3 regions of the Arthrobacter sp. MP_M4 genome follow, and region 1 is predicted to be linked to each of the others. Evidence: predicted binding sites of a transcription regulator. Region 1 holds the regulator's gene; each other region holds the start of a gene.

Region 1 (9,875 bases):
GCGGATTCCTGCGGTGCCCCGGCGCCGGTGTCCACCTCCGGCACCACAGGGGTATCCCTGGGCATGCCCACCCTGCCAATCCGCAGCCGCTAGGCCGTGTCCGCCCAGCAGGGTTTCCCGGCGGAGCTGCCCCCGGCGGACGACGCCCTCCCGGGACCGCCGGTGATCGCCGTCGTCGGGCCAACCGGTTCCGGAAAGTCCGATCTCGCCGTCGCACTGGCGCTGGAGCTCGACGGCGAAGTCATCAACGCCGATTCCATGCAGTTCTACCGCGGCATGGACATTGGCACCGCCAAAATCACCAGCGCCGACCGCAGGGGAGTGCCGCACCACCTGCTGGACATCCTGGACGTGACCGCGGAAGCGTCCGTCTCGGACTTCCAGCAGCAAGCCCGGGCGCTCATCGCCGACATCCACGCCCGCGGCAAGCGCGCCATCCTCGCCGGCGGTTCCGGGCTGTACGTCCGTGCTGCACTGGACGTCCTGGAATTTCCGGGTACCGATCCAGCCATCCGGCGCCGGCTCGAGGAGGAACTCGCAGGCGGCGGGTCTGCGCCTCTGCGGGCGCGGCTGGAAAGTGTGGACCCGGTCTCCGCCGGCCGGCTCGGCGACGCGCGGCGGATTGTCCGCGCGCTTGAGGTGTTCGAGCTGACCGGGCGGCCCTTCAGTTCGTTCATGCCCACCCGCGAGTACGTCCAACCGGCAGTCCAGCTGGGGCTGGACGTTGACCGCGCACAGCTCCGGGAACGTCTCGCCCGCCGCGTGCACACCATGGTGGACAGTGGGTTGCTCGAAGAGGTCCGGGCGCTCGACGGCGCCGGGCTTCGGCTCGGCCGGACCGCCCCGCGCGCCCTCGGCTACGCCCAGTTCCTCAAAGTTGTCGACGGCGAAACGGAAGTGGCGCAGGCTGCGGAGGAGACGATCGTTGCCACCCGGCAGTTCGCCCGCCGCCAGCTCACCTGGTTCCGCGCCGATCCCCGCATCCACTGGCTCGACTGGCACGACCCGGACCTTCCCGCCCGGGCAGCCGCGCTGAGCGGCGGTACGCGGTGACCCGGAACGGTAACCTTGGATCATGGACGAAACCCTGGCCGTGGCCCCTGACCGCACCCCATCCGGTGACACAGCAGCCCTGAGCGGACTCAAATTTTCCAAAGGCCACGGCACGGGCAACGACTTCATCCTGCTGGCCGATCCGCACGGCACACTGGACGTCGCCGCTGAACAGGTCGCCGCCCTGTGCGACCGCCACCGCGGCATCGGCGGAGACGGACTGATCCGTGCCGTGCCGTCCCGCCTGCTCGCCGAGGGCCGGGAACTTTTGGCCCACACCCCGGATGCTGCATGGTTCATGGACTACCGCAACGGTGACGGTTCGCTGTCTGAGATGTGCGGCAACGGCGTCCGCGTCTTTGTCCACTTCCTGGTCACCGAGGGCCTTCTCGAGCTTCCCGCCGGAGAGTCACTGACCATTGGCACCCGGGCAGGGGCCAAGCGGGTGGTCCGCACTGCTGCCGGCTACGCCGTGGACATGGGCCCCTGGGAGTTCACTTTCCCCGGCGAAGCCACCGGCCGGGCCATGGACTCACTGGTCAGCGCGGCCGGGCTGGACGTCGCGCGGCCGGCCCTGTCCGTCAGCATGGGAAACCCGCACACCGTCGTGGCGCTGGCGGAACTCGCCGAGCTGGAGGCCACCGAACTCTTCAGCGCTCCGCACGTTGATCCTGCCCCGCCGCTCGGCACCAACGTCGAGTTCGTGGTCCCGTCGGAACCCCTGGTGCATGAGGGGGTAGGAACTATCACCATGCGTGTTCATGAACGGGGCGTGGGGGAGACGCAGTCGTGCGGGACCGGAGCGTGCGCCGCGGCCGTCGCGATCCGCCATTGGGCCGGCCAGGGCGCGCCCGATGTCTGGAACGTCCACGTACCGGGCGGCGTGGTCGGGGTGAAGTTCTTCCTCGGTGCGGAGGGCCACGAGCACGTCGAGCTCAGCGGTCCCGCGGTCATCGTCGCTAGTGGGATGCTTTCCTGACCCGAAGGATCCGGAAAGACTTCGAGGTGCTCTCCCGGGTCACGGTGAAGCTGCTGTCCAGCTCCGCTGCAAGCCAGCGCTGAAGGGAATCCGAGCCCAGGTTCTTCTGCACCACGAGCCAGGCCGAGCCGCCCGGCGCGAGCCGGGGCAACCACAGGAGCAGCAGGGCATGCAGTTCGTCTTTGCCGATCCGGATGGGCGGGTTGGACCAGATGGTGTCGAAGCGGAGCTCCGGGTCGATGGCGTCGGGGGTGCTGGCCGTGACGTTCCCCAATCCCAGCAGACCCGCGTTTTCGTTGGTCAGGGTCACGCATCGCTCGTTGACGTCTACAGCGTAGACGTGTGAATGCGGTGCCCGCAGGGCCATGGTCAGCGCGATCGGACCCCAGCCGCAGCCGATGTCCAGCAAGGCGCCCTGCGGCGCGGGGGCCGGGGCTTCGGCCAACAGCACCGCAGTACCCTTATCGACGCCGTCAGGGCTGAAGATCGCCGAGGACGTCTGCAGCTGCCGGAGTTCGCCGGCCAACTCCACCGTCAGTGGCTTGCGGGTGAACGGTCCGGCAGGCTGGGCGCTGAAATAGTGTGCAGACTCCATAACTGCCCAGATTAGTTGGCCGCCGGGCTCAGGCGAAACCAGGGCCGGGCGGCGGAGGCCGCCAGGACGTCTGCTAGTCTTAAAGACATGCTCTCGAACTTCAAGTAACCGGCACGGGCTTCGTCCCGTCCCCGCAGCGACGCAGGTAGCTACCTTCCGCTCAGTGCGCCATCTCCGACTCTTCCGTAAGGAAATTTTTCTTGGCGCCCGAATCCCTTGGAGTCTGGCCGCGCCCGGCAAGGTGCGGTCCGGCGGAGCGTTCCTTCCTCATCAAGGCCCCGACGGCCAGATTATTCCCCACCGCAAAAGCTCCCCCGCGGAGCATTCTCCGCCCGGCACCGCTGCCGCAGGCATCCCAGGAGGCCCCGTTTTGACCACCAGTCGTCAGCCGAGCGCGAATACCGCCCCGGACAGCACGGATCCGCACTATTCTGAAGTTGCCAAACCTCTAAAGGAGACCATGACCAGTCAGCCCAACACCGGACCCGATTCAGCAGCCCAGGACATGAGTCCTGCGGAAATCCAGGCTGTCATCGACCGGATCCTCGCCAAGGACACCCCTGCACGGAAAGCGGCCCCCGCTGCCGGCGAGCCTTCATCGGTGCTCGGCAAGGCGCAGGCAATCTCCGGGCTGAACGAGGAACACAGCACCTTCGACGGTGACCAGCAGGACCTTGAGGAACGGCACGCCCTGCGTCGCACCGCCGGGCTGTCCACCGAACTCGAAGACGTCACCGAGGTCGAATACCGGCAGTTGCGCCTGGAGCGTGTCGTCCTGGCCGGCCTCTGGACCGAAGGCACCCTCGCGGACGCCGAGAACTCGTTGCGCGAACTTGCCGCCCTCGCCGAGACCGCCGGTTCGGAGGTCCTCGACGGCATTGTCCAGCGCCGGGCCAAGCCGGACCCCGGGACCTTCCTCGGTTCCGGCAAAGCCCAGGAGCTCAAGGACATCGTGATGTCCACGGGCGCGGATACTGTCGTCGTCGACGCCGAACTGGCACCCTCGCAGCGCCGCAGCCTGGAAGACATCGTCAAGGTCAAGGTCATCGACCGCACCGCCCTGATTTTGGACATCTTCGCCCAGCATGCCAAGAGCCGCGAGGGTAAAGCCCAGGTGGAACTTGCCCAGCTCGAATACCTGCTCCCGCGGCTGCGCGGCTGGGGCGACTCGATGTCGCGCCAGGCCGGCGGCCAAGTGGGCGGTGCCGGTGCCGGCATGGGTTCGCGTGGCCCCGGCGAAACCAAGATCGAACTGGACCGCCGCCGCATCCGGACCAGGATGGCCAAACTGCGGCGCGAAATCGCCGCCATGAAGCCCGCACGGGAGACCAAGCGGGCAAACCGCCGTCGTAATGCCGTGCCGTCCGTAGCAATCGCCGGATACACCAACGCGGGCAAGTCCTCGCTGCTGAACCGGTTGACCGATGCCGGTGTCCTGGTGGAGAACGCACTCTTTGCCACCCTGGACCCGACCGTTCGCAAAGCGGAAACTTCGGACGGGCTGGGCTACACCCTGGCCGACACCGTCGGTTTCGTACGTTCCCTGCCCACCCAGCTCGTGGAGGCTTTCCGTTCCACCCTGGAGGAAGTCGCCGACGCGGACCTGATCCTGCACATCGTGGACGTCTCCCACCCGGACCCGGAAGGCCAGATTGCCGCCGTCCGGGCGGTGTTCAGCGAAGTCGACGCCCGCAAGGTGCCGGAAATCATCGTCCTGAACAAGGCCGACGCCGCGGACCCCTTCGTGATTGAGCGGCTCAAGCAGCGCGAACCGCGCCATGTTGTGGTCTCGGCGCGCACGGGCGAAGGCATCCCGGAACTGCTCAAGGCCATCAGCGAGGGCATTCCGCGGCCCAGCGTGAAACTCGAACTGATGATCCCGTACAACCGTGGGGACCTGCTGAGCAAGCTGCACGAGACCGACGCCGAGATCCTCAGCCTTGACCACGAGGAAGCGGGCACCCGTGCCGTGGTGATGGTGCGCGAAGGTTTCGCCGCTGAACTGGATTCCTTCATCAGCAATGACTGAGGCGGCGGTGAGCGGGGCGGACACGGACCCAGGCAGCAAGGGCGGCGGAGAATTCGTTATTGAGCTGCTCGACCGCGCCGTGTCCGGCATGGGCGGCCAGAGCCGCGAGGGCCAGCACGAAATGGTCCGGCAGGTGGCGCACGCGATTGACAGCGGCGACCACCTGCTGGTCCAGGCCGGCACCGGTACAGGTAAGTCCCTCGCGTACCTGATCCCGCTGATCGCCCATTCCCTGGTCAGTGAGAAGCCCACCCTGGTCTCCACAGCTACGTTGGCCCTGCAAACCCAGATTGTCGGCCGGGACTTGCCCCGGCTGTTGAAAACCATCACGCCGGCGCTGGAACGGCCCGTTAAGATCGCCCTGGTCAAGGGACGCTCCAACTACGTGTGCCGGCACAAGCTCGAGGGTGGCTTCCCTTCCGAAGAACCCTCGGAAGGGCAGCTCTTCTCGCTCGGCGAGGACACCTCCGTGCCGCACTTCGCTGCCGCCATGGGCGGGCCATCCTCCCAGCTGGGCAAGGAGGTGGTCCGGCTCCGTGAATGGGCTGAGGACACCGTCACGGGAGACCGCGACGAACTCCTGCCCGGGGTCACGGACCGTGCCTGGCGGCAGGTCTCCGTCACGTCCATGGAGTGCCTCGGCGCGCAAAAATGCCCCCTGGCGGCGGAATGCTTCAGCGAGCTGGCCCGGCAGAACGCCGCGGACGCCGACGTCGTGGTGACCAACCACGCCATGCTGGCCGTCAGCGCCTTCGAGGGCCTTGCCGTGCTGCCGGAATACGACGTCGTGGTGGTGGATGAGGCCCACGAGCTCCAGGACCGGGTGACCGGAGCTGTCTCCGGGCAGCTCTCCGTCGCAATGGTCCACGCTGCGGCGTCCGGAGCCCGCAAGCACACCGGCATCACGGTGGACGCCCTGAACAATGCCGCGGCCAACCTCGAACTCGCCATCGAGGGCGTGCCCAGCGGACTGCTGCCCAACGGCCTCAACAGCGAACAACTCGACTGCGTGGACCAGTTGCGGGATGCCTGCCGTGCGGCGCTCTCGGACTCCAAAGGGGACAGCGCCAACACCGTCGACGGCGGCCGGCAGCTCGCGCGTTCCCGACTGATGGTGATCCTGGAACTTTGCGAACGGCTGCTCGCGGCGCGGGAGAACCGCGAGGTGGTCTGGTTTTCGCGCAACAGCACCTTCGATCCGCAGCAGGGGTACTCCCAGCCGGACGAGTCCGCGCCGGCCCTGGTCAACGTCGCACCGCTAAGCGTCGCCGGCCGGCTCCGCGAGGGCCTGTTCGCCGACCACACCGTTATCCTGACCTCGGCTACCTTGGCGATCGGATCCGCCTTCGAGCCCGCTGCCGGAGGCCTCGGGCTGCTCGGACCCGGTGCGCCCAGCTGGACCGGCATCGACGTGGGCTCACCCTTCGAGTACCCCAAGCAGGGCATCCTCTACGTCGCCAAACATCTGCCCAAGCCCGGCCGCGGCACCTCACCAGAGGCCCTCGATGAACTCGAAAAGCTGATCCGTGCCTCGGGCGGCGGCGCCTTGTGCCTGTTTTCCTCCCGGCGTGCCGCCGAGGACGCCGCCGAAGCCATGAGACCACGGCTGGACATGACAATTCTCTGCCAGGGTGACTCGACAATGACGGCACTCGTGAAGCAGTTCGCCGACGAACCGGACACCTGCCTCTTCGGCACCATGTCCCTGTGGCAAGGGGTCGATGTGCCGGGAACGGCCTGCCGTCTGGTGGTGATCGACCGGATTCCGTTCCCGCGGCCCGATGATCCCCTCATGACGGCCCGGTCCCGCGCGGTGGCCCAGGCCGGCGGCAACGGATTCATGAGCGTTTCCGCAACCCACGCCGCGATCCGCCTGGCCCAGGGCGCAGGCCGGCTCATCCGCACAACAACAGACAGGGGAGTCGTGGCAGTACTGGATTCCCGGCTGTCCACTGAGCGCTACGGAGGTTTCCTTCGGGCCGCCCTGCCGCCGTTCTGGCCGACGACGGATCCGGCGGTAGCCCTCGCGGCCCTGGAACGGCTCGGAAAAAAACCCGGCCAGTCCGCAGACTGACCGGGTAGTTCGGGCGCAATGTCCTAAAGGGAGCGCATCACCGAGACGACCTTGCCCATGATGACCGCGTGATCGCCGAGGATGGGTTCGTACTGGGTGTTCTGCGGCAGCAGCCAGGTGTGGCCATCGCGCTGTCGGAACGTCTTGACGGTAGCTTCGTCGTCCAGCAACGCGGCGACGATGTCGCCGTTGACGGCGTCGCCCTGCTGGCGCACCACCACCCAGTCACCGTCACAGATGGCGGCGTCGATCATTGAATCCCCGGCAATCTTGAGCATGAAGAGCTCGCCGTGGCCCACCAGCTGGCGGGGCAGTGGCATGACATCTTCCACTACCTGGTCGGCCAGGATCGGACCGCCCGCGGCGATCCGGCCCACCAGCGGCACCATGGCCGTGTCAGTTGCGCTTGCCAGCTCCGACACGGACAGGCCGCCGACGGTGCGCAGGGAACCGGACTTCGCCACCCCCGAAGATTTGGCGGTGCCCTCATCAAGGGTCAGCGGTATCAGCACTTCCATGGCGCGGGGGCGCTTGGGGTCACGCCGCAAATAACCGAGCTTTTCCAGCTGCGAAAGCTGGTGGGTGACGCTGGACAGGCTCGCCAGACCCACGGTGTCACCGATCTCGCGCATGGACGGCGGATAGCCGTTGTCCGTCACGGACCGCTGGATGGTTTCCAGGATCTTTCTCTGCCGGACGGTGAGGCTCTTTGGTGGCCGGGCCGCCTGCGGGCTCCGCGTAGGGGCCCTGCCGCCAGTGGCTTGTGCTGCCATGTTCGCCAACGCCTTTCCGTTCCGCCCGGCCACCGTGGCTGCGGCTGCCGGGAACTTCCGGCCTGAAATGTCAGACCCTGCTGATCAACTGCAGATGTGGTTGTTCTTGAACACAAACGTAGGCCAGCCGCACTGCTTTTTCAAACATTTGTTCTAGCGAGTCTCGACAATGTTCGTTGATAAGTGCTAAAACAGAACAAGCGAGATTCGAATATGTGTTCTAGTTGAACACCCGCATTTAGCCGGACACCGGGAGAACCCCGCGCATCGTTCGGTTGTTTGTTCGAAGATTAGGCCGGTTGGCGGCGAGTACGTGGAGTACGCCGGGCGGCACAGTATGGTCCAGGAGGGCTCAGTTCATGTCAGCATCAAGCGCGTTTTCCAACACATTTGCCCGCGGCGCATCCGGCAACGACGGCCGGCGCGAGACCGCGGCCTCGATCAGCAGGCTCAGCCCCGCAGATCAGGAAGCCCCGAGCGGCGTCCCCGCCTCCACCGGCCGCGGAGCCGGAACCACACAGGCACCGCTGAAGCTCACGCGACGGGGACGCTTTGTCTTCATCGGCGTGCCGCTGATCCTCCTGGCCGCCCTCATCCTGTCCTTCAGCGGATTCTTCAGTGCACCCGCCAAGGCCGCGGAGTCTGCTGCCGAACTCTCCCCCACCCCCTCGGTGACTGTTACGGTGCAGCCCGGTGAGTCCTTGTGGGCCATTGCCCGCACGGTGGCCCCGGAACGGGATCCCCGCGACGTCGTCAGCGAAATCATCGAGCTGAACAATCTGGAGGCATCCCAGCTTGAGGCCGGCCAGGCCCTCTTCATTCCGTCGAAGTAGTGCCAGGGAACCCTGCGGACCCGGCCGGCGGAACACATGGATTCCGGGGTTGCGGCCGCGTCACTTAAACTAAGGACGTGACTGATCAGCTAGAGCGACTGAACCGACTTCCCCTCCGGACCAACCTGCGCGGCCTGACGCCGTACGGTGCGCCGCAGCTGGACGTTCCCATCCTGCTCAACGTCAACGAGAACTCCCACGGCGTTCCCGCCGACGTCCGCGCCGCCATCTCCGAAGCCGTCACGATCGCCGCGGCGGGCTTGAACCGATACCCGGACCGGGAGTTCACCGAGCTGCGGGAGGCACTGGCGGAGTACCTCGGCCATGGACTGGGTGCCCGGAACATCTGGGCGGGGAACGGGTCCAACGAGGTCCTCCAGCACATCCTCCAGGCCTTCGGCGGACCCGGACGCACCGCGCTCGGATTCCCTCCCACGTACTCCATGTACCCGCTGCTGGCTGCCGGCACGGACACCGAGTACATCGTCGGGGTCCGCGCCGGGGACTACGGCCTCAGCGCCGCATCGGCTGCCCGCCAGGTCAGGGAACTCCAGCCGAATATTGTCTTCCTCTGCTCCCCGAACAACCCCACCGGCACCGGGCTTGGCCTGGACGTCGTGGAGGCCGTCTACGCGGCCGGTGAAGCCAGCCAGACCATCGTGATCGTCGACGAGGCGTACCACGAATTCGCCCACGACGGCACGCCCAGCGCCCTGACCCTCCTCCCGGGCCGGGAGCGGCTGATCGTCTCGCGGACCATGAGCAAGGCCTTCGCCCTTGCCGGCGCCCGGGTCGGCTACATGGCAGCAGCACCCGAGGTCACCGACGCGCTGCGGTTGGTCCGGCTTCCGTACCACCTCTCAGCCATCACCCAGGCAACAGCGCTGGCAGCCCTCCACCACCGGGTTGCCCTCATGGCAGATGTCAAGGACATCATGCGACAGCGGGACAGGATCGTCACCGAACTGCAGCGGATGGGGCTCAAGCCCGCCGTCTCGGATTCGAACTTCGTCTTTTTTGGCGGCCTCGAGAATCCGCATGAAGTCTGGCAGGGGCTGCTCGATGCCGGGGTGCTCATCCGGGACGTCGGCATTCCGGGGCACCTGCGGGTGACCGCCGGAACTGAGACGGAAACCACAGCCTTCCTCTCAGCCCTTGAGCGGATCCTGGCCGGCCGTGCAGTGCAGCCCGCCTAGACTTAACACCGGACATTCACATTGCCTGCATGCCGGGCACCGTCGTCATCCAAAGGACACGCACATGAGCAACACCGGATCCACCGCTGGCGAGGGCCGGACCGCACGCATGGAACGGACCACCAGCGAGTCATCCGTGCTGGTCGAGATCAACCTCGACGGCACCGGCGTCTCGGACATCAGCACCTCCGTGCCGTTCTACGACCACATGCTGACGGCCCTGAGCAAGCACTCCCTGATCGACATGACTGTCAAGGCCACCGGCGACACGCACATTGACGTCCACCACACGGTCGAGGACGTCGCCATCACGTTCGGTGAGGTCCTGCGCACCGCCCTCGGC
Region 2 (9,875 bases), on a different contig from region 1:
GCGCCGCACTCCCCGACGGGTGCCGCAGTGTGCGGAGCGTCCCGCATCAGCACCTGGCCCCGCCGAGCCATCAGGGCCATCCGGCTCCTGTCCACCCGGGGAGTGCCGAAATAGATTGGAATTTCGGAGAAAGCGCATGACGTCGCAGCAGAGAAGAGGCCAGAATCATGACGAAACGGACCGGGGTGGCGACGCGGCTTGCTGAGGTGCTGGCTATCGTCCTGGGAACGGAAGACATCCCGCTGCGGCTGAGGGCCTGGGACGGTTCCGAGGCGGGTCCGGCCGGCGCGCCGGTCCTCGAGTTCCGGTCCCGGCGAGCGCTGCGCCGGATGCTGTGGTCGCCCGGGCAGCTTGGCCTCAGCCGCGCCTATGTCGCCGGGGACGTCGACGCGCCCGGCGACGTCTTCGCCAGTTTCTCTGCCCTGAGCGCCACCGGAAAATTCGCCGAACCGGGACCATTCCGCCGCCCCACAGTGCGCGATATCGGGACAATACTCAAGAACGCCGCCCTGATCGGCGCCCTGGGCCCGAACCCTGCTCCGCCGCCGGAGGAAGCCCGGATTGTCCGTGCTGGCCGGCAGCACACCCGCAGTCGCGATGCTGCCGCCATCTCCCATCACTACGACGTCGGCAATGACTTCTATGCACTCGTCCTGGGCCCGTCCCTGGTCTACTCCTGCGCAGTGTGGGAGGCGGAAGGCACCGGATTGGAGGTGGCTCAGGACGCCAAGCTCAGCCTGGTCTGCCGCAAACTGGGACTACAGCCTGGCATGCGGGTACTGGACGTCGGCTGCGGCTGGGGGAGTTTCGCGCTGCACGCGGCCCAAAACTACGGCGTCGACGTGGTGGGGGTGACTCTTTCGGCCGAACAGGCCGCCATGGCGGGGAAACGGGTTGCGGAGGCCGGCTTGACCGACCGGGTAACCATCCGGGTCCAGGACTACCGCGACATCGAGGACGGGCCCTTTGACGCAATCAGCTCGATCGGCATGTCAGAGCATGTGGGCAGGGAGCAAACGCCCGCCTACGTCGCCACGCTGCACGGTCTGCTCCGGCCGGGCGGCCGCCTGCTGAACCACGCCATCTCCTGGAACGCGGGACAAACTGCCCCTGATCCGGACTCATTCATCCCGCGCTACGTCTTCCCCGACGGTGAGATGCTCCCCCTGGCGGACATGGTAGGTGCCCTCGAATCCGGCGGACTGGAGGTTCTCGACGTTGAAGCCCTGCGGCGGCACTACGCATTGACCCTCCGGGCCTGGGTGCACAACCTCGAGGATCACTGGGGTGATGCAGTGCAGCTGGCAGGGGAAGGCCGCGCCCGGGTGTGGCGGCTGTACATGGCAGCCAGTGCTCTGGGCTTCGAAGCCGGAATCACCGGCGTCAACCAGATTCTGGTGCAGCGCCCCGGTGGCGCGGAGCCACCCCTGCGTCGGACAGCCTGGCTCTGAAATCCGGGCGGCGGCCCGGTGGCGCCTCAACGGGGACCGCGGGCTGAGATGAAGGCTGCCGCGGACCCAGCCAACGATGCGCCGACATCGTCCGCATTGCGCTTGGACCGCGCGACGTCGAAAGTGTGGTTGCCGCCGGCGAGCCACTCCAGCGTCGCTGTCGGACCGATCCAGGCCACCACGGCTTCCAGCAGTTCGGGTGTGGCAAACGGATCGCGGGTGCCCTGCAGGAAGAGCATCGGCAGAGTCAGACCGTACAGGTGTTCGTCCCGCAGCTTCTCCGGCTTGCCCGGCGGGTGAAGTGGGTAACCAAGGTAGATGAGTCCGGCCGCAGGCATCCCTTCAGCAACAGCCATGGAGGCCATCCGGCCGCCGAAGGATTTCCCGGCGGCCCAGAGCGGCTCGCCCCCGGATCGGGCCGCGGCCTCGGCCATGGCCGCGCGCCAGGCAGCGATGGCTGCGGGAGGCCGGTCCGGGAACTTCCGGCCCGTCTCCCGGTAGGGGAAGTTAAAGCGCAGCGTGGCGATGGCCAGGCGGTTCATGGCGCGCGTGAATCCGGTGAGGAACGGGTGCTCCATGCCGGCCCCGGCGCCGTGGGCGACCACCACGGTGGCGGAGGGCTGGGCAGGGCGGGCGTAGATGCCCGAAACGCAGGTGCCTCCCGCAGCGAAAGTGACCGGCAACTCGTTGAGTGTCATACCTCCATCATGAGGCGCGCGGGCACGCTGGTGCGTTGGTCGCTAGGCTGTCCTCATGAGTAATACCGAGGTGGCTCCGCAGGAGATACTTTGCGCGTCGGACGGCAGCCGTGCCGGGGTCGAAGTCCTGGTTCCCCGCCAGGTTCCGCTCGGCGGCCCGCGTGCCATGGACGTCCGGCGGACGCTGCCCCAGCGCCAACGCAGCCTCATCGGGGCCTGGTGCTTCCTGGACCATTACGGCCCGGACCGGGTCGGCGAGTCGGGGGGCATGCGCGTTCCGCGCCACCCACACACGGGGCTGCAAACGGTGAGCTGGCTGTTTACCGGCGGGATTGAGCACCGGGACTCGGCCGGTTTCCACGCTGCGGTGCGGCCCGGCGAGGTCAACCTGATGACGGCCGGCCGCGGAATCAGTCACTCAGAGTTTTCCACGCCCGCCACCGATGTCCTGCATGGTGCGCAGTTGTGGGTGGCACTGCCGGAGGGGGCACGCCGGATGGCACCAACGTTTGAGCATTACCAGCCCGAGCCGTTGGCGGGACCCGGTTGGAGCATGCGAGTCTTTCTGGGATCCCTCGCCGGTGCAGTGTCTCCCGTCACGACCCACACGCCCCTGCTTGGAGCGGAAATCATCGTGTCAGCAGGATCCTCGCTGAGCCTGGACACGGACCCCTCCTTTGAGCACGGTGTGCTCGTGGACACCGGGACCCTCACGGTGGAGGGCCACCCGGTCGCCCGGGACCACCTTGCCTACCTGCCCGTCGGGCGCACCGCCTTGACCCTAGCGGCCGGTGATGAAGCCCTGCGTGTGTTGCTGATCGGCGGGGCACCCCTGGGCGAACCGATCGTGATGTGGTGGAATTTCGTAGGGCGCAGCCACGAAGAAATCGTGGAGTTCCGGTCCATATGGCAGGCGGAAATTGGCGCCGGGGTAGCGCCCGCCGGCGCCGAAACGGAAACCACGTCCCGGTTCGGCCCGTTTCCCGCAGGAGAACCCGCACCGCTTCCAGCCCCGGCGCTCCCCAACGCCAGGCTCCGGCCCCGGGCCTGACCCCTTTTGCCGATCCGATCGTTGCCGCCCCCAGGAGACGAATAGATGCCCAGCTCACCTACGATCCGCCACAACCCCGGCCGGCTGCGTTTTGAACTGCTGGACGGGGAAACGGTCACCGGCAAGGCGGCCTATATCGACGACGGCGGCGGGCACCGGATTTTTTACCACACAGTTGTGGACGAGGAATTCCGGGGCCGGGGGCTCGCCGGCCGGCTCGCGGCACAGGCGCTTGAGGACACCGTCGCTGCCGGCTTGAAGGTCGTCCCGGTTTGTCCGTACATCAAAAAGTACCTCCAAGGTCACCCCCGGTACGCGGCGAGCGTCCAGGTCCCCACCCCGGCACTGCTCCGAGTTCTCGACGGCGTGTTGCCGCAGCGCGGCCGGCGCTGAAGCCGGGCCCGGGTTCCTTCCCCGGGACTGGCCGAAGGGCGACTCTTAGCTCATGCAGTCAGCGCAATACGAGTGGCCGGCTTTCTCACGGGCGAGCTGCGAGCGGTGTCGGACGAGAAAACATGAGTAGCACATAAACTCGTCGTCCTTCTGCGGGATAACGGTTACCGTTAGTTCCTCGCCGGACAGGTCGGCTCCGGGCAGTTCCACACCCTCCGAAGTGTCGGCTTCGTCGAGCTCACGGGTGACGCTGCGGGCGTCCGGCGCGTTCGCGGACCGCAGGGCTTCCAGTGAGGCGTTGCGTGATTCCGCAACGTCGGATCGGACTTCGTCATAATCGGTTGCCACCTGGTTGATTCTCGATTCCGTTTTGTTATGGGTTTACCGGACTTGAACCGTACAGTACTTACCCGTTAATTCGCTGGGTGCAGGGGGACTGCGGACAGTGACTCTGCTAACACCGTCAGATGGTGGCTGCGGCCGGGATCTGTTGGCTGATTGTCGCCCCGAATTCATGTGCCGTTCACAGCTCGGTCCTAGGCTGGTGCTTCACAGACCATCCGCCAGAAGGGATCCGTGATGGCAGATATAGCAGCAGTGCTCGGCAGGCTCACGCCGGAGGAAGTTGACCACATCCGTTCTCTCGGGCCCGCGGGGCACCTGCCGAGACAGCTCACGGATGCCTTTGACCGCGCAGCTGGCGGTCCGGGGGCGGGTCGCGGATACTACGTGGCCAGCGGCAGCGTCAGCGCCACGGGTGGGCCGCACTTTGTGTTGCGCAGCGACGTCTCTGGCTGGTTTTTTGGGCCCGCGGCCTACGGGTCACAGCCCCGCTAAGACGGTGAGGCAAGCCCGCGGTCGCCGCGCCGGCCCCTGCCGGGTTCCTAGCCCGCGACCCGGATGAAGAGCGGGTCCATCGGCTGTCCGGCAGCATATTGGCCGTCGAAAAGCTCGGATCCTTCCGGGGAAACGACGACGTCGACGTTGTCCCACACCCAGGACCCGGCGTCGACTCGCGGAACGGAAGGGGCGAGAAACCCCACGGTGGCCCGGTCGTGGCGGCCGCCGCCACCGGTGCTGATCGAGAGCACTCCGCTGCCGCCGGTGAATGTGATCCAGGGGTCCAGAAGACGCACCAGCAACATGCCGTGGTGGCCGGCGAGCCGAACGTCGCCGCGGAAGCGCAGTACGCCGGCGCCCCGAGCAAAATCGTAGTCTGAAGCTTCGGGACTGAAGGAGAACAAGGAACAGTCCGAGACGGTGGCCCCGTCGGTCGCGGAAACTGAACCGTCCGGCAAACTGGTGATGTAGTCGACGAAGCTGCGCTTGATGCCCCAGCTCAGGCCCAGCGCGGGCTGCGGATCGGGTGAGGCGGACGCTGGGTTCACGTAGGTTCTCCTGAGGGTGAAAAGTTGGTCTCCTCCGAGCCTAGCGGCGCATGGCTTCCAGGATGAACTGCAGCCAGGCCGCCGTGACATCCGGCGTAGTCCGCCGGGGCAGCAGGGGCGCCCGACCCTGGCGGGCGATGCCTGGCCCCTGATGGTGAAGAGGCCGCCCGCCACGCTGGGCCGCGACAGAGGCAATGTGTCGAAGCAAGGGGAATGGATACTTGCCCGGCTGCCCGGTTACGCAGAATGGTGCCCTCAGGTACTTGGCGCCCTTACGAGGTGTACCTGAGTTTCGGGACGGCAAAGGATCGGGTAGTTGCATTCCTTGTTGTGCATTGTCCTGCATGCAACCGTTTGTCTAGAGGGCGGATAGAAATGCATCTGGATATATCCCGCAATTCTTTTTCAGCTCTTCGACAATCGATTAAGAGATACCGGAAGGAGGTAAAGGTGAAGACTCCGGGCATTTCCACACCGACAATCTCCGTTCAACTTTTTGGAACATTCGAAATCCGGCGCGATGGCGCGGTGCTCCGGGCCGCCGACCTGGGTGGCTGCAAGCCGCGGCATATTCTGGAAATCCTGCTCCTGAACCTCGGTACACCTGTTTCCAAGACGCGCCTGGTGGAGATCCTATGGGGGTCCCGGGCCAGTGCGGGGGCGGTGGCCACTCTTGAGAGCTACGTCAGTGGCCTGCGTCGCGTGATCCAGCCCGGCAACACGAAATGCGGCCCCCTCCGCACCGCCAACGCCGGCTACGTCCTCGATCCCCAGCTGGTGGAGCTGGACCTGTCTGAATTCCAGGACCTGGTCCTCGTGGCCCGGCGCTCCCCGCCGGCGGAGGCCCACGAGCTCTCGATGCGGGCGCTGGAACTGGCGGCAGAGCCGTTGCTGGGTTTTGAACTCGTGGCTGACTGGGCGGAGGAAGCCCGGACCCGGCACGCCGCAGAGAAGGTCGCCACACAGATTCTCGCCGCTGAGACGGCGGCGTTCCTGAACAAATCCGAGCTCGCCATTTCGTTGGCGCAAACGGCGGTCCGGTCCGAGCCACTCAACGAACGGGCGTGGACGGTTCTCGTTGCGGGCTACGAGCAGGCGGGGCTGCCGGTCGAGGGACTGTCCGCATACGAACGCTGCCGCCGGTTGTTTGACCGGGACATGGGTTGCGCTCCCGGGCCTGCGCTGCAGGCGGCGTACTTGCGGCTTTTGCGGCAGCGCGCCGACGGAAACACGGATCTCTCGGAAGTCCTGGCAGCTCTGCTGTATCTCGCCGAACGGTTGCACGGACCCAAGCGCGGCCTGCTCGCCGCGGAGGAGTCCCGGCGCAGGCAGGAGAACGCCGGTCGAGTTGTGGACTCCTTCCTGCGCCAGGCGCTGGCCGTCGCCATCTGAAGTCCGGCCGTGCCGCCCCGGCCCGCGTCCTGGATCATCTAGGCGGCTTTGACGACCGGAAGCTCGGCCCAGTGGGTGGTGTAGCGGGGGGACAGCATGTCCCGTCTCATGCTCCAGTCCGGTCCGCCGCGGATTCCGGCGTGTCCCAGGCCAATCGCCTCGCGTCCATACTTTTTGCTGACCTCTTCAAGGAGGGACCCTATGCCGCGTTCCTCGTGCAAGTTCTCAAAGACTGCCAGAGGCGGCTGATTGCCCGTCGGCCGGAGGTCGGTAACCATGAGACCGGCACACACGTACTTGACGCCCTCATTAATCCGGGGGAGCAGGGCGAAGGCAGCCCGTGCCAGAACGACCGGGTCAGCGGTGGGCATTGGCAGCGGCACGCACACGGACGGGTGCGCACTGTGCTGCTGGTTGAAGGGGGACGTGCCCGCGAACGCCGTCAGAACCTTGGCCTGCAGCCTGTGCCGCGCCAGCCGCGCACTAGCCTGCTGGGCATAGATGCCGAGGACTTGGCGCAGCCCGGCCGCGGTGGTGATGGGAGCGGCGAAGGACCGGCTGAAGATCAGTTGGTCACGTCCGATCCGTTGCTCTTCCAGCGGAATGCACGCAGTTCCCTGGAGCTCAAGCACAGTCCGCATCAGCACCACGGAGAATCGGTCCCTGATCCTGACCGGGTCTGCGCGCGCAAGGTCCAGTACCGAGTGAATTCCCGTGCTGTTGAGTCTCTTGGTCAACCGGGACGCAACGCCCCAGAGTTCAATCACGGACAGTCCGGCCATGAGGTTGTTCCGCTGGGCAACCGGGACAGCATCCCAGTGGCAGACGCCGTCGAACGCTGGATTATTCTTGGCCCACTTGTTGGCCAGTTTTGCGAGGGTCTCCGTGCCGGCGATGCCCACGCAGACGGGGACGCCGACGTTGCGGCGCACCGCCGTTTTCATGCTGTGGCCGACCCGCAACAGCTCGTCCGGGGCGCCGCTGACGCCCAGGAACGCCTCGTCGATGCTGTATACCTCCAGCCAGGCGGAGTATCGGCCAAGGAGTTCCATGACCCGGGCGCTGATGTCACCGTAAAGCTCGTAGTTGCTGGAACGCGCCACCAGTCCCCATTCCCTTGCCCGCGGCGCGAGCTTAAACCAGGGTTCCCCGAGGGGAATTCCGAGTGCCTTGGCCTCCGGCGACCGGGTGACAGCGCATCCGTCCTTGTTGGAGAGCACCACCAGGGGACGGCCCTCCAAGGACGGGTCGAAGGCTCGTTCGGCGCTGGCGTAGAAGCAGTTCACGTCGACAAGGGCAATGCTTCCCCGTCCCGGTCCGGTCCTGTGCGGGTAAGGCATGCTTTTCATTGCTCGTTCCTCTTCCGGGTGTGCGCTCGCGGCCATACCACCGTGCGAGCGCACGAGTCGGGATTCCTGCGACCATGACACACCCTCTATCGAATCCATGTTCGATAGTCCAAGGTAGGGTGCGGCGGTGACAACGTCTTTGCCTTTGGTACGGCGGTTCGGCGGTACTCGGACGTCGAGCAGGGTCCGACCACATGATGAGGGGCCTTCCCACCGAATTGGTCATTCCAAGGCGCCGTTTCGAGGACCCTCTAAGAGCCGGCGGGCGTCCGGCATCTCTTCTGCAGCTTCAGGCCGCCAATCCCGTGCCACAATCTGGCGAAACCCGATCGACCGTTCAGACCCTATTAACCTCGCGGACCTCGTCGGTCCGCAGCGTGCTGGTGGACCACGTCAACTGCGTCCTCACGAACCAGTACCGGCAAGAGCTCGGACTGAGTGACAACCCATCGGACCAAGCAGCACCCGCAGTGACCGGCCGGATGACCAATGATCAGGTCAGTGTCCTGGTCAACGGAGTCGACGTACCCGGTGCGGAAGTCGATACAGACCCGTTCCTGTACGGCATCGGCGCAGAACCAGCAGGCGGTGGCGTCGTTACCGCCGTGCTTCCACGCAACGAGCCCAAACTCATCCGGGTCCAGTTCACGCCCCGGAGCTAGCGGCCCTTGAGAAGGCGAGGCTACTGCAGGGCCGGGGTCCAGGGATCGCCCTGCGAGGTGCGGGACCCGTCAGCCGCGAATCATCTGATTCGCGCGCGACGTCGGTGAGCCAGATCGTACTCTCTGGGTCCCAGCCGGCGATGACCGTAGCCGCGTCTGTGTCGACCTGGAGCGCGCGGGTGGCGCCCCCTGAGGGAGCCCAGGCCAGAGAGGTGCGCGGCGTCCCACTCACCCGCCACCAGGAAGAGTTCAGAATCGCCGTGACCGATGCGGTCTGCCGGGACAAAACGGGTTTCCACTCCGCGTTGGACAAAGTCCTGGACAAGCACCTGAGAACCCGCATGCAGAAACTCGCCCTGCAGATCGAAAAGGTCAAAGAGATACGCCGTACGGCCGGCACGAACGCGGCTACACTGCGTGGTACTGCAACGAGATAGTGGGGCGCGGGCGCAGGGGCCGGCCGCCGCACCGGTCGGGTAGCCGGACGCAATGATTCCATGCGGTCTCCGACCGCTCCGAGTACGATCAAATACGAGGAAACAGCGCGAGAGGAGATCCGATGGATAGGTCGCCCGGGTCACCATATGCCAGCTGTCCTGGCCCTTCCAACATGGTGGCCGGAACGTTCGTTTTGGACGGTGCAACCCAGGCCATGCAGTGGTCTGACGAGATCTACAGCATCCACGGCTACCATCGCGGGGACGTCGTTCCGACCCTGGCCCTGGCTCTGGCGCACAAGCACCCTGACGACTTACCCCGGATCCAGGCCATCAACGGTGAACTTTTCGCCCATGGCGGGCACGTGGCCATCTATCATCGTCTGATTGATGCTCGCTCGCGGGAGCACACGGTACTCACAGCGGGGGAGGCGCTCCTGGACGACCAAGGAAGTCTGCTGTCAGTGACAGGGATCATGCTGGACCTTACCTCAACCATCCGCACCGAGACGGAACTGGCCGCCCGCGATGCCATCCGTGGGGCCCTGGGCACTCGTGTCACCATCGCTAAAGCCGAAGGCATTCTGATGGGGCGCCTCGGTATCAGTTCGACGGAAGCGTTCAGACTGCTGGCAACGTTCAGCAACAACAGGAACATCAAGCTTGCCGGTGTCGCGTGCGGGCTCGTGACGCTGGCCGATGATCCTGCGGACGGAAGCGCGGTGGGGGATTTCATCGAGGAGCTCATCACGGCCGGCCCGCATCCCCGGAGCACCTCTTATAAGACAGTTCCCGCTGCTCGGAGGATCCCGCCCGCGCTGGAAGGGCCCCGTCTAGACGTGGTGCAGGCACCAGGTTGCAACGCCCCAGATAACAAGATCTGACAGCGCCGCAACCCTTATGTCCGGGTACCAGGGGTTGTCCGCCTGAAGGATCACCCCGGACACCGTGATGCGAAGCCTCTTGACGGTGAGTTCGCCGTCGAGGACGGCAACGACGACGCACCCGTCGCGGGGTTCGAGCGCCCGGTTGACGATCAGTTCGTCGCCGTCGC
Region 3 (9,875 bases), on a different contig from region 1:
GCAGGGCAGTCTGACACCAATAGAAGCTCCGCCCGGCTGGTCTGGCCGGGCGGAGCTTCTATAGTGGCGGCGCTTCCGGGTGTGGCGGAGCCACGTCAGAACTAAGCCGGATCCCTCACACCACGGTCAGGGTAACCACGGATCCCTCCGGGGCTTTGGTGTTCTTTGGATCCTGGTCCCGAACGGTGCCGAAGAAACCGCCCAGGAAATTCTCGACGCGGACCTCAAACCCCAAGTCCTCAAGTGCCTTGCGGGCCTCACCGACCTGCTTGCCAATGAAGCTCGGAACGTCAATCAGCTTCGGTCCCTTGGAAACGGTCAGGGTGACGGTGCCGCCCTTGGTCAGGTTCCCGGAGGCCGGATCCTGCGCCACTACGGCGCCCTTGGGCACGTTCCGGTCAAAGACCGTGTCCGGTGCCACGACCGCCTTCAGGCCGGCAGCTTCGATGGCCTTGACCGCGGCGGCCTGCTCCTGCCCGCGCACATTTGGCACCGGAAGGGGTTGCGGTCCTTTGGACACGGTGAGGCTCACCGGAGTGCCGTGCCGGACGGGGTTGCCGCTGCGGGGAGCCTGTCCCAGAACCGTGCCGGCGGGCGCGGATTCGTCGTATGTTTCAGATATCTGCCCCAGCGCCATTCCTGCGCCATTGAGAATGGTCTTGGCATCCTCCAAGGACTTACCGGACAGCTCGGGGAGCGCAAACAGTTCAGGACCCTTGGAAACAGCCAGCGACACCGGCTGGAACTTCCGGATGACTTCCCCGGCTCCGGGCTCCGATCCCACCACCAGCCCGGGGGCAACGTCGTCGTCGAAGACGTCCCGGATGCTGGACTGGAATCCGGCCGTGCGCAACAGCTGCTGGGCCTCGGCCACCGTCTTGTTCGCGAGCTGCGGGATCGTTCCGGGGGAGCCCGGCCCCATGCCGAAGAACCAGCCGGCACCGCCTGCCAGGAGCGCTGCAATCACCAGCAGGAGAATCCAGAGCAAGCCGCGCCGGCGCGGATCTCCGTCATGCAGGCTCCGGACCGGCGTGGACGCCGCCCGCAGCCGGGCTTTCTCCGCATCGCGGTCCTGCCTGCGCTGGATCCGCTTGCTGGCAGGAATCGCGCCGCCCTGCCCGGAGCCGGTGTGCGGGGCGTAACTGCCGGGGTAGGGCTGCTCGGCGGGGGCGGACAGCGGGCCGTAGCCGGGGCGGCGCGGGGCGGCCGACATCACGGTGGTCGGGTTGCTGCCGCGGAGGAGAAATTCCGTGGGCTGGGCTGGGCCGCCGATGACCTCGGTGGCACCGCTGCCGACGGCCGTGCCGGCCCGGGGAGCCGGCGTCACGCCGGAATCGGGGGTGCCGCCGGGCCGCAGGACTGGCAGCCCGGGCGTGGGCGGCAAACCCGGGTGGGCGGCGGGGGGGTGCAGGTCGAGCTCGGCATCGCTGAGGTTCCGCCGGATGTGGCGCAACTCGGAGAGTAATGAGTTTCCATCGACCGGGCGGTTTTCCGGGTCGTTGGCGGTGCACCACTGCACGAGTTCGTCGATTTCGGCAGCGAGCCCCGGCACGTGCTCGGAGGGGGCGCCGACAGCGGAGTTGACGTGCTGGTAGGCGACCTGGATGGGAACTTCGCCCTCGAACGGCTGCCTGCCGGTGATCATTTCGTAGAGCATGATGCCGACCGAGTAGATGTCGCTGCGCGCGTCGGCCTGCCGGCCGAGCACAAGCTCGGGGGAGAGATACGCCACTGTGCCGATCAGGGCACCGGTGCTGGTCGACGTCGAAACGGCACGGGCCAACCCGAAATCTCCGAGTTTGATCCGGCCATCGTCCGCGATCAGCACATTCTCCGGTTTGATGTCGCGGTGGATGAGGCCCGCTTCGTGCGCGGTACCCAGGCCTTCAACGACCGGGTCGATCAGTGCCAGGGCCAGCCTCGGCGGGAGCGCGCCTTTGTCCTTGAGGACGTCGCGGAGGGTGTGGCCCTTGATGTATTCCATCACCAGGTAGGCCACGCGGCCATCTTCGCCCTGGTCCAACACCCCCACGACGTGCGGGTGCGACAGGCGGGCGGCGGCTTTGGCCTCGCGGCCCAGCCGGTCGAGGAATTGCGGGTCACCGGCCATGTGCGGGTGCAACACCTTGAGCGCCACATCCCGTTCAAGCCGTTGGTCCGTAGCGACGTAGACAGTGGACATGCCGCCGCTGGCGAGCCTGGACTGAATCAGGTACCGGCCATCCACCAGGGTGCCAACAAGAGGGTCCGACGAATAATCCTGCACTCTACGATCCTAATCGCTGCACGGAAACGGGCCCGAATCAACATGCGATCCGGACCCGTATCGTTATCCGCCGGCCTTCCCGCGGGGGTGAATTCCCGCGGCGCGCCCCTTCCGGCTTCTAGCCGAAGGTGTTCCGGTGCGCCTTAATCGACTGAACGTAGCGCTTGGTGTCGTCGTACATGCCGTACTTACTGACGGAGTACTGACCCTGGTAGTAGCCTGCGATGGCCGAGTCCAGGTTCGGGCTGGAACGGACCAGTTGGCGGATGATGGCGACGCCAGCGGTGGCGTTGTCATAAGGGTCCAGCAAGTTCAGCTTGCGCCCCACGAGGTCCGAGGCCCACTGGCCGGAGGACGGAATGACCTGCATCGTGCCGATCGCGTTGGCCGGGGACACCGAGCGGTGGTCGAAGCTGGATTCCTGGAAGGCAAAGGCCAGGGCAAGCGCCGGGTCCACTCCCATGCGGCGTGCGGAGTCCGTCACGATGGTCTTCATCTGCGCTCGGCTGGGGACCGGCGAAGCATTGAGCAGGGCCTTGTTCTGGTTGGCGGAATTGACCACGGCGGCCGGGTAGCTGTAGCCAAGGAAGGTGCTCGGAACGAGGGGAGTCACTGTGGCTCCGGGCTTCGTGGCGGCCGGTGCAAGGGACCCGCCCCGAAGCGCGAGCTTCTGGCCGGGGTAGATGATGCTGCTCATGCTCAGCCGGTTGGCGGAGAGGAGGTCAGCAAGCTTGACGCCGTTCCTGGCCGCGATGCCGGAGAGGGTATCGCCGGATTTAATGGTGTAGGAAGCCGGTGCCGGAGTGGCGGCGGGTGCCACCGGAGCTGGAGCCGAAGGTGTGGCCGGAGCAGAGGGAGCGGGGGCCGCGCTGCCGCCGCCAATCCTGATTTTCTGGCCGGGGTAGATGATGGAGCCCATGTTGAGCCCGTTCCAGCTGAGAATTTCCGAGAGCTTGACGCCGTGGCGGCCCGAGATGGCGCTGAGGGTGTCGCCTGATTTAACAGTGTAGGAGCTGCTGGGCGCCGCAGGAGTGGCCGGAGCCGCGGGAACGGCCGGGGCCGTCGCCTGGCCGCCGAGCTTGATCTTCTGGCCGGGGTAGATGATGGTGTTGGCCTGCAGTTGGTTCAGCTTCAGGATGGCGTGCGTGTCCAGGCCGAACTTGCCGGCGATCCCGCTGATCGTGTCACCGCGGGCAATCGTGTACTGGGCCGGAGCCGGGACCTGGGTGGGGCGGAATGCGGACGGCACGGCGGCCGGAAGGAAGCCCGCAGGGATCACCGCCGGAGCCAGCGACCGGACAGTGTGACCGTGGGCCTGCGCCTGCATCGCTGCAGCAAGGGTGGCCGGGATGGCGCGGGGACGCGACTCCGCCGCGGCCGGCTGGGCGATGGCCAGGGAAGACAGAATGACGGCGGGAAGAGCCGCCGTCGTGGCCGCGATCATGGGCAGGCTGGGTCTAGGCGAACGAAACGTCGTCATGGGAAAGGTCCTCTTCTCAGCGGCGAACGCTGCGGGTATGGCCGGCATTACTGGTGATACCAGTGTGACCAAAGTTATTGCTGTGGCGAATGTGATCTAGGTGAATCTCTCATGAATTGGGAATTAGCACAAGAACTGTTTGACAAAATGCAAAGAGTTGTTTGGGGAGGTTCGCCGGGGCGGCCCGGGGCCCGGCCCGGAGCGGTGCGGGAGCAGCGGCTTCCGGCGGCGACGCCGACTAGGCGCAGGGGTACCCGGCATGGCAATCTTGATCCGTGAGTAATGTAGAAAGCCTTGTGGGCGAATGGCTGCCCCTGCCCGATGTCGCACAGCTGTTGAACGTTTCGATTACCAAGGTCCACGCCCTCCTGGACGAACGGGCGGTGGCCGCGCTGCGGGTCGGTGAGCGCCGGATCCGTTGCGTCCCCGCGGAGTTCATCCAGGACGGTCACGCCGTCGAAAGTCTCAAGGGCACCATTGTGGTCCTGGCCGATGCGGGCTATTCCGATGAGGAACTTATTACCTGGCTGTTCACCCCTGATGAATCATTGCGGGGCCGTCCGATCGACGCCCTGCGTGAAGGCCGCAAAACCGAAATTCGTCGCCGGGCGCAGTCCCTGGCCTGGTAGCAGCGCCGCCGGGACGATCACCGCACACGTATTATGCGACGCAGGCCCTGCACCTATAAGAGGTGCAGGGCCTGCGCTGTCACCGGACCTGGGCCGTTGGACAGGTCGAGGCGCCGGGGCTCTGGACTTGCAGCAAACGCCTCGACAGCTTAGGCGGCGCGGCTGACGGTGGCTTCCGCCAGCTTGCGGAGCGCCGTTTTCGGCAGCTCCTCCAGCGGCAGAAGATCCAAGGCGGAATACGCGGCGCGCCCAAATTCGTCAATGAGCGCCTCTGTGGCCTGGAGCGCCCCGCAGTCCGCGATTATCCGGCGGATTTCGTCCACGTCGGCGTCGTCCAGGCCGGGGCTGCCCAGCTTTGCGTCAATGAACTCCGACTCGGCCGGGCTGGCCATGTCCAGGGCGAAAGCGATCAATACTGTCCGCTTTCCCTCGCGGAGATCATCTCCGGCTGGTTTACCGGTAGTGACCGGGTCGCCGAAGACTCCCAAAACGTCATCACGGAGCTGGAAGGCCTCGCCGAGGGGGAGGGCGAACGCCGAGTAGCCGCGCAGCAGCTCGTCGTGGGCGCCGGCAAGGGCGCCACCGAGCGCCAGCGGGTGTTCAGTGGAGTATTTGGCCGACTTGAAGCGGATGATCGACTGGGCCCGGCTGACGGCACCGGCCCGGTCACGCCTCGGTCCGGCGACTTCCTCAAGGATGTCAAGATACTGCCCTGCCATGACCTCGGCGCGCATCAGGTTGAAGATCAGCCGGGCGCGGGTTCCGGAAGCAGCGCTTCGGCCAATCTCGGTAAACGACTCCTCGCTGAAGGACAGACACAAATCCCCGGTCAGAATGGCTGCCGCGTGCCCGAATCGTTCGCTGTCCAGCGCCCAATCCCGCGCCGCGTGCAGTTCGCTGAACCGCCGGTGCACGCTGGGTCCGCCCCGGCGGGTGTCCGAGCGGTCGATGATGTCATCATGAATCAGCGCCGCGGCCTGGAAAAGCTCCAACGCCGACCCTGCGGTCACCACCTCGTCGGCTCCGGCCGTCCCGCCGGCGCCGCGCCAACCCCAGTAGCACATGAGGGCACGCAGGCGTTTCCCGCCCGTAACAAGGTTGGAGATTGATCCCATCAAGGGATCGATGTCCGGGGAGATCGAGGACATCACCGATTGGCGGGCGGTGAGGAACTCGGTGAGCTTTCCGGCGACGGCGGCTACGTAGGCTGCCTGTTCCAGGCGCAACTGCTCCGCGAGGGTCACTTGACGGACTCAGCGGCGACGTTCGCGCCGATGGTGAAGGTGGAAACGCCGGCGGCTTCGATCACGGAAAGGTTGACCGTTTCGTTGTCGCCGCGGAGGAAGTCCTTGGAGGGGACGGCACCGACGGCTTCCCCCGGGACGGCCTGGAAGCCCTGGGCAAGAAGTTCCTTTGTATAGAACGCCAGCACGTCGGCGGACGGTGCGGTGATGCTGCCCACGAGTGCAACGGTGGCCGGCGTAGTGGTCTTATCGAAACTGCTCGAGACAACTTTGGCGCCGGGCATCACCGGCAGGAGCGTCGCCGGAAATCCCGGTACCAGGGCGCCGACAGTGGCCGATGTGCCTGGTTCTGCGGAGGCGCTGGCGGATACCGTCGTGGCGGGCTGGGCCGAGGATGGTGCAGCCGAAACCGAGGGGGAGTCCGAGGAAACAGCTCCGGGGCCGGCGGGCGTGCATGCGGCCAGGGCCGCCATCGCGGCCGCCGCCACAAGGGCTCCCGCGGCACGGTTGCGCTGTCCAAATACCTTCACAGAGACTGTCCTCCTGGTGTTGACGCCGGATGCAGCCTCCAGTTTAGTCAGTCCCCGGGCATAGGATTGAAGTCGTGCGGCCGGACCAGGATAAACAGCAGCGGGAGCAGTCTCCCCAAGGCGCAGCCAGACGGTTCAGCGAAGAGCAATTGCGCGAGCTTCGGCGGAGCAGCATCATGCACGTGGACATGGACGCGTTCTACGTTTCCGTGGAGCTGCGCAGCCGCCCGGGGCTCGTTGGCAGGCCTGTCATTGTCGGCTACCCCGCCGACCGATCCGTCGTACTGTCCGCCTCGTACGAAGCCCGCAGGTTTGGCGTGAAATCGGCCATGCCCATGGCGGTTGCCATGCGCATGTGTCCTGCCGCGACCGTGATCGAGCCCCGGCACAGGGTGTATCAGGAGGTATCGGGCCAGATCATGGCGATCTTCGGTTCGATCACCGAACTTGTGGAGCCACTCAGTGTGGACGAGGCCTTCCTCGACGTCGGAGGCGCCATCCGGCGGCTCGGCCCGCCCCGCCAGATTGGCGAACTCATCCGGACCCGCGTCCGCAGCGAACTGGGCATCACCGCATCCGTGGGAATAGCCGCCAGCAAGTTCGTGGCGAAGATCGCGTCCACCCGCTGCAAGCCGGACGGGTTGTTGCTCATCGGTCCGGAGGAAACAGTCGCGTACCTGCACAGCCTTCCGGTGAGCGCCCTCTGGGGCGTCGGGGCCAAAACAGTGGAGGTGTTGTCCCGGATGGGCATCCGGACCGTCGCTGACGTCGCGGCGTCTCCGCTGCCATCGCTGCGGAAAGTGCTCGGCGCTTCGGGAGAGCACGTGTACCGGCTGTCGTGGGGGATTGACCCCCGCCCGGTGACACCTGTCCGGCTTGAAAAGAGCATAGGTGCGGAAGAGACGTTTGCCGTGGACACGGCGGACGAGGCGCTGCTGCACCGGGAACTGCTGCGCCTTTCGCACCGCACCGCGGAACGGCTCCGCAGCGCCGGCATGCATGCACGCACCGTGGCCCTGAAACTGCGCTACGCCGACTTCTCCACTATCACCCGCAGCCGGACGGTGAGCACCCCGATCGACAGCGCACAGCTGCTGTACGCCGTCGCCGTCCAACTGCTCGAATCCCTCGGCGACCGTCCCATGACCGTCCGGCTCGTAGGCATCCGGGCCGAACAGCTCGAGGAGGCAGCGCAGGCACCGCTGCAGTTGAGCCTTGACCGCCGGGACGACAACTGGCGCGCTGCAGAGCAAGTCCTGGACCAAGTGACCCGGAAGTTCGGGACAAAGTCGGTGCTTCCAGCCCGGCTCCTGGACCCCGGAAACACGCCGGGCTGAGACCGGCAACCTGAGGTACCGGCGCGGCGGGCGAAGGGGACCTCCGGCACCTTTCAGAACAGCGCGCAACAATCTATTCTTAGTTATACGTAAGTGTGACAATGACTGGATCGAGCGTTCGCCACCGATGCATGACCTGCTGAACACCCCGGAAGCGGCCGTGAAAATCCCCATTCGACCAGCGACGGAGAATGGGAACCACACGGTATTCCCGCACGTTGTGGGGTTAAAGACACTGGCCACGTCAGTTGGACGCTGGTCGACTCAAGGAGGTCGTGATGCCGCTCTCGGAGCATGAACAGAAGTTGCTGGAGCAACTTGAGAAGCAGCTGCATGAGGACGATCCCAAATTCGCCAGTTCCATGGGCTCGGACGCCGGGCGGTCGTGGTCAACGCGCCATCTGGTGATCGGCGTTTTGGCCACGTTGGCCGGTGTGGTCCTGTTACTCCTGGGCGTGACGATCCAGAACATCCTGGTCGGAGTCCTGGGATTTGTTGTCATGGGCGCCGGCGTTTATTACGCGACCATGCGTGGTGCCGGGGCCGGCAAGGCGAAGGCTCCGGGACCGGCCGGGAAATCCGGCAAGCCCAGGAGTTCCTTCATGAGCAATCTTGAGGAACGCTGGGACGAGCGGCACCGCGGCGAGCCCTGATCCGCCGGCCAGCGGCCACCCACTCCACTTCCCGCCACCGGCCGCACCCGGTGGCGTAAAAGACCCGCTTCGGCGGGCCTTTTTTGGTTAATGCCGGCTCCGGCCAGTCTATCCAGCCGGAAATTCCGCCAGCACAGCCTGCAGTCGACCGGCCAACCCCGGCTGCCGGCAGCTGGCTGGCAAAATTTCCTCCACTTCGGCCCACCAGGCTGCCCCGGGGATCGTGCCGGCAGCTGCCCCATAAATAGGGGCGGCAACCTGCGGCGTGTCGTTGACTGTGGAGGGAAGTGGAGTACTGTGGAGGACGTAAGAGGGTAGTGGCAACACGGGGGACGTTGGGCTTCCTACGATCAGACAGGCGGTGGGCCGTGTTTCTCGGCACACATTCGCCGCGCCTGGACGAAAAGGGCCGGATTATTCTCCCCGCCAAGTTCCGCGAGGAGCTCGCCGGCGGACTGGTTCTCACAAGGGGCCAGGAACGCTGCATCTACGTCTTCAGTGAGGCGGAATTCGGCCGGGTTCACGAGCAGATGCGGGAGGCTCCTATCTCCAGCAAGCAGGCCCGGGACTACATCCGTGTGTTCCTGTCGGGAGCCTCCGATGAGGTACCTGACAAGCAGGGGCGCGTGACCATTCCCGCAGCGCTCCGGGAGTATGCCGGGCTCGGCCGGGAACTTGCCGTCATCGGCGCAGGAACCCGCGCAGAGATCTGGGACGCCGAGGCTTGGACCGAGTACCTCGCTGAGAAGGAAACGGCCTTCTCGGAGACCGACGACGCAATACCGGGGATTCTCTAGAACCCCACATGCAACAACCAGCAGTGCACCGTTCTTGATTGAGATCTCCAGCCGCCCACCCGGTTGTTCTCCTGGCTCACTTCCCCGGAGCCAGGCGAACGCGGGTAGGCGCGGATGGGGATCTGAATCAAGAAGCGGCACTGGCAGTCAGCCGCCCACCAAACATCAGCCGGACAACGAAAGGACGCAGGTATGACGGACGCCAACCAGTCGAAGCCCACGTCCGAACGGCATGTGCCGGTCCTGAAGGACCGGTGCATCAGTTTGTTGGCCCCGGGATTCGAGGCGGCGCGCGGCCGTGGCGAAACCCCCGTGGTCATCGACGCCACCCTTGGCATGGGCGGCCATGCTGAGGCCCTGCTGCAGCGGTTCCCGGACCTGCACCTGATCGGGATCGACCGTGATGAGGAAGCCCTGGCCCTCGCGGGGGAGCGCCTTCGGCCTTTCGCCGACCGGATTGACTTGGTGCACGCCGTGTATGACGAAATTCCTGACATTTTGGAGGACCTCGGCTTTGAAGAGGTCCATGGCATCCTTTTGGACCTCGGCGTCTCCTCGCTCCAGCTCGACGAACGCCAACGCGGGTTCGCTTACTCGTTCGACGCCCCGCTGGACATGCGCATGGACATGAGCCGCGGCCAGACTGCCGCGGACGTCGTCAACAATTACAGCGAAGAGGACCTCGTCCGGATCATTCGGAAATGGGGCGAGGAGAAGTTCGCCGGCCGCATCGCCAACCGCATCGTCACCACGCGTTCCGAGAAACCGTTCACCACGACGGGAGAGCTCGTCGAACAAATCCGGGATGTCGTCCCGTCCGGCGCGGCCAAGTCGGGAGGGCACCCCGCGAAGCGCACCTTCCAGGCGCTCCGGATTGAGGTCAATGAAGAGCTCGACGTCCTGGAACGCGCCATTCCGGCCGCCATCGCAGCGACCGCC

Evidence for each region. The regulator LexA, encoded in region 1, represses DNA repair genes until DNA is damaged. The targets are predictions, from matches to a motif close to TCGAACANNTGTTCGA.
Region 2: the regulator LexA is predicted to act here: its motif matches at 7,812-7,827, upstream of RCH15_RS05750 (Y-family DNA polymerase).
Region 3: the regulator LexA is predicted to act here: its motif matches at 3,896-3,911, upstream of RCH15_RS12945 (LysM peptidoglycan-binding domain-containing protein).

Annotation. Positions count from the first base shown of each region.
Region 1 is NZ_JAXCHX010000002.1:402,980-412,854, forward strand. Features, by position in the region: gene miaB (tRNA (N6-isopentenyl adenosine(37)-C2)-methylthiotransferase MiaB) at 1-93, shown strand, start outside; gene miaA (tRNA (adenosine(37)-N6)-dimethylallyltransferase MiaA) at 127-1,053, shown strand; gene dapF (diaminopimelate epimerase) at 1,076-2,032, shown strand; gene RCH15_RS04305 (class I SAM-dependent methyltransferase) at 2,013-2,627, opposite strand; gene hflX (GTPase HflX) at 3,088-4,656, shown strand; gene RCH15_RS04315 (ATP-dependent DNA helicase) at 4,649-6,730, shown strand; gene lexA (transcriptional repressor LexA) at 6,754-7,503, opposite strand; gene RCH15_RS04325 (LysM peptidoglycan-binding domain-containing protein) at 7,863-8,336, shown strand; gene RCH15_RS04330 (histidinol-phosphate transaminase) at 8,414-9,532, shown strand; gene hisB (imidazoleglycerol-phosphate dehydratase HisB) at 9,597-9,875, shown strand, end outside.
Region 2 is NZ_JAXCHX010000004.1:53,246-63,120, forward strand. Features, by position in the region: gene RCH15_RS05715 (class I SAM-dependent methyltransferase) at 168-1,451, shown strand; gene RCH15_RS05720 (alpha/beta hydrolase family protein) at 1,478-2,149, opposite strand; gene RCH15_RS05725 (pirin family protein) at 2,205-3,200, shown strand; gene RCH15_RS05730 (GNAT family N-acetyltransferase) at 3,246-3,593, shown strand; gene RCH15_RS05735 (DUF4193 domain-containing protein) at 3,639-3,941, opposite strand; gene RCH15_RS05740 (HtaA domain-containing protein) at 4,478-4,981, opposite strand; gene RCH15_RS05745 (AfsR/SARP family transcriptional regulator) at 5,432-6,373, shown strand; gene RCH15_RS05750 (Y-family DNA polymerase) at 6,412-7,722, opposite strand; gene RCH15_RS05755 (hypothetical protein) at 8,205-8,384, shown strand; gene RCH15_RS05760 (hypothetical protein) at 8,564-8,821, shown strand; gene RCH15_RS05765 (PAS and ANTAR domain-containing protein) at 8,995-9,705, shown strand; gene RCH15_RS05770 (LexA family protein) at 9,655-9,875, opposite strand, start outside.
Region 3 is NZ_JAXCHX010000017.1:46,855-56,729, forward strand. Features, by position in the region: gene RCH15_RS12940 (Stk1 family PASTA domain-containing Ser/Thr kinase) at 116-2,266, opposite strand; gene RCH15_RS12945 (LysM peptidoglycan-binding domain-containing protein) at 2,385-3,746, opposite strand; gene RCH15_RS12950 (Rv2175c family DNA-binding protein) at 4,022-4,375, shown strand; gene RCH15_RS12955 (polyprenyl synthetase family protein) at 4,525-5,619, opposite strand; gene RCH15_RS12960 (hypothetical protein) at 5,616-6,149, opposite strand; gene dinB (DNA polymerase IV) at 6,326-7,486, shown strand; gene RCH15_RS12970 (DUF3040 domain-containing protein) at 7,765-8,139, shown strand; gene mraZ (division/cell wall cluster transcriptional repressor MraZ) at 8,508-8,936, shown strand; gene rsmH (16S rRNA (cytosine(1402)-N(4))-methyltransferase RsmH) at 9,129-9,875, shown strand, end outside.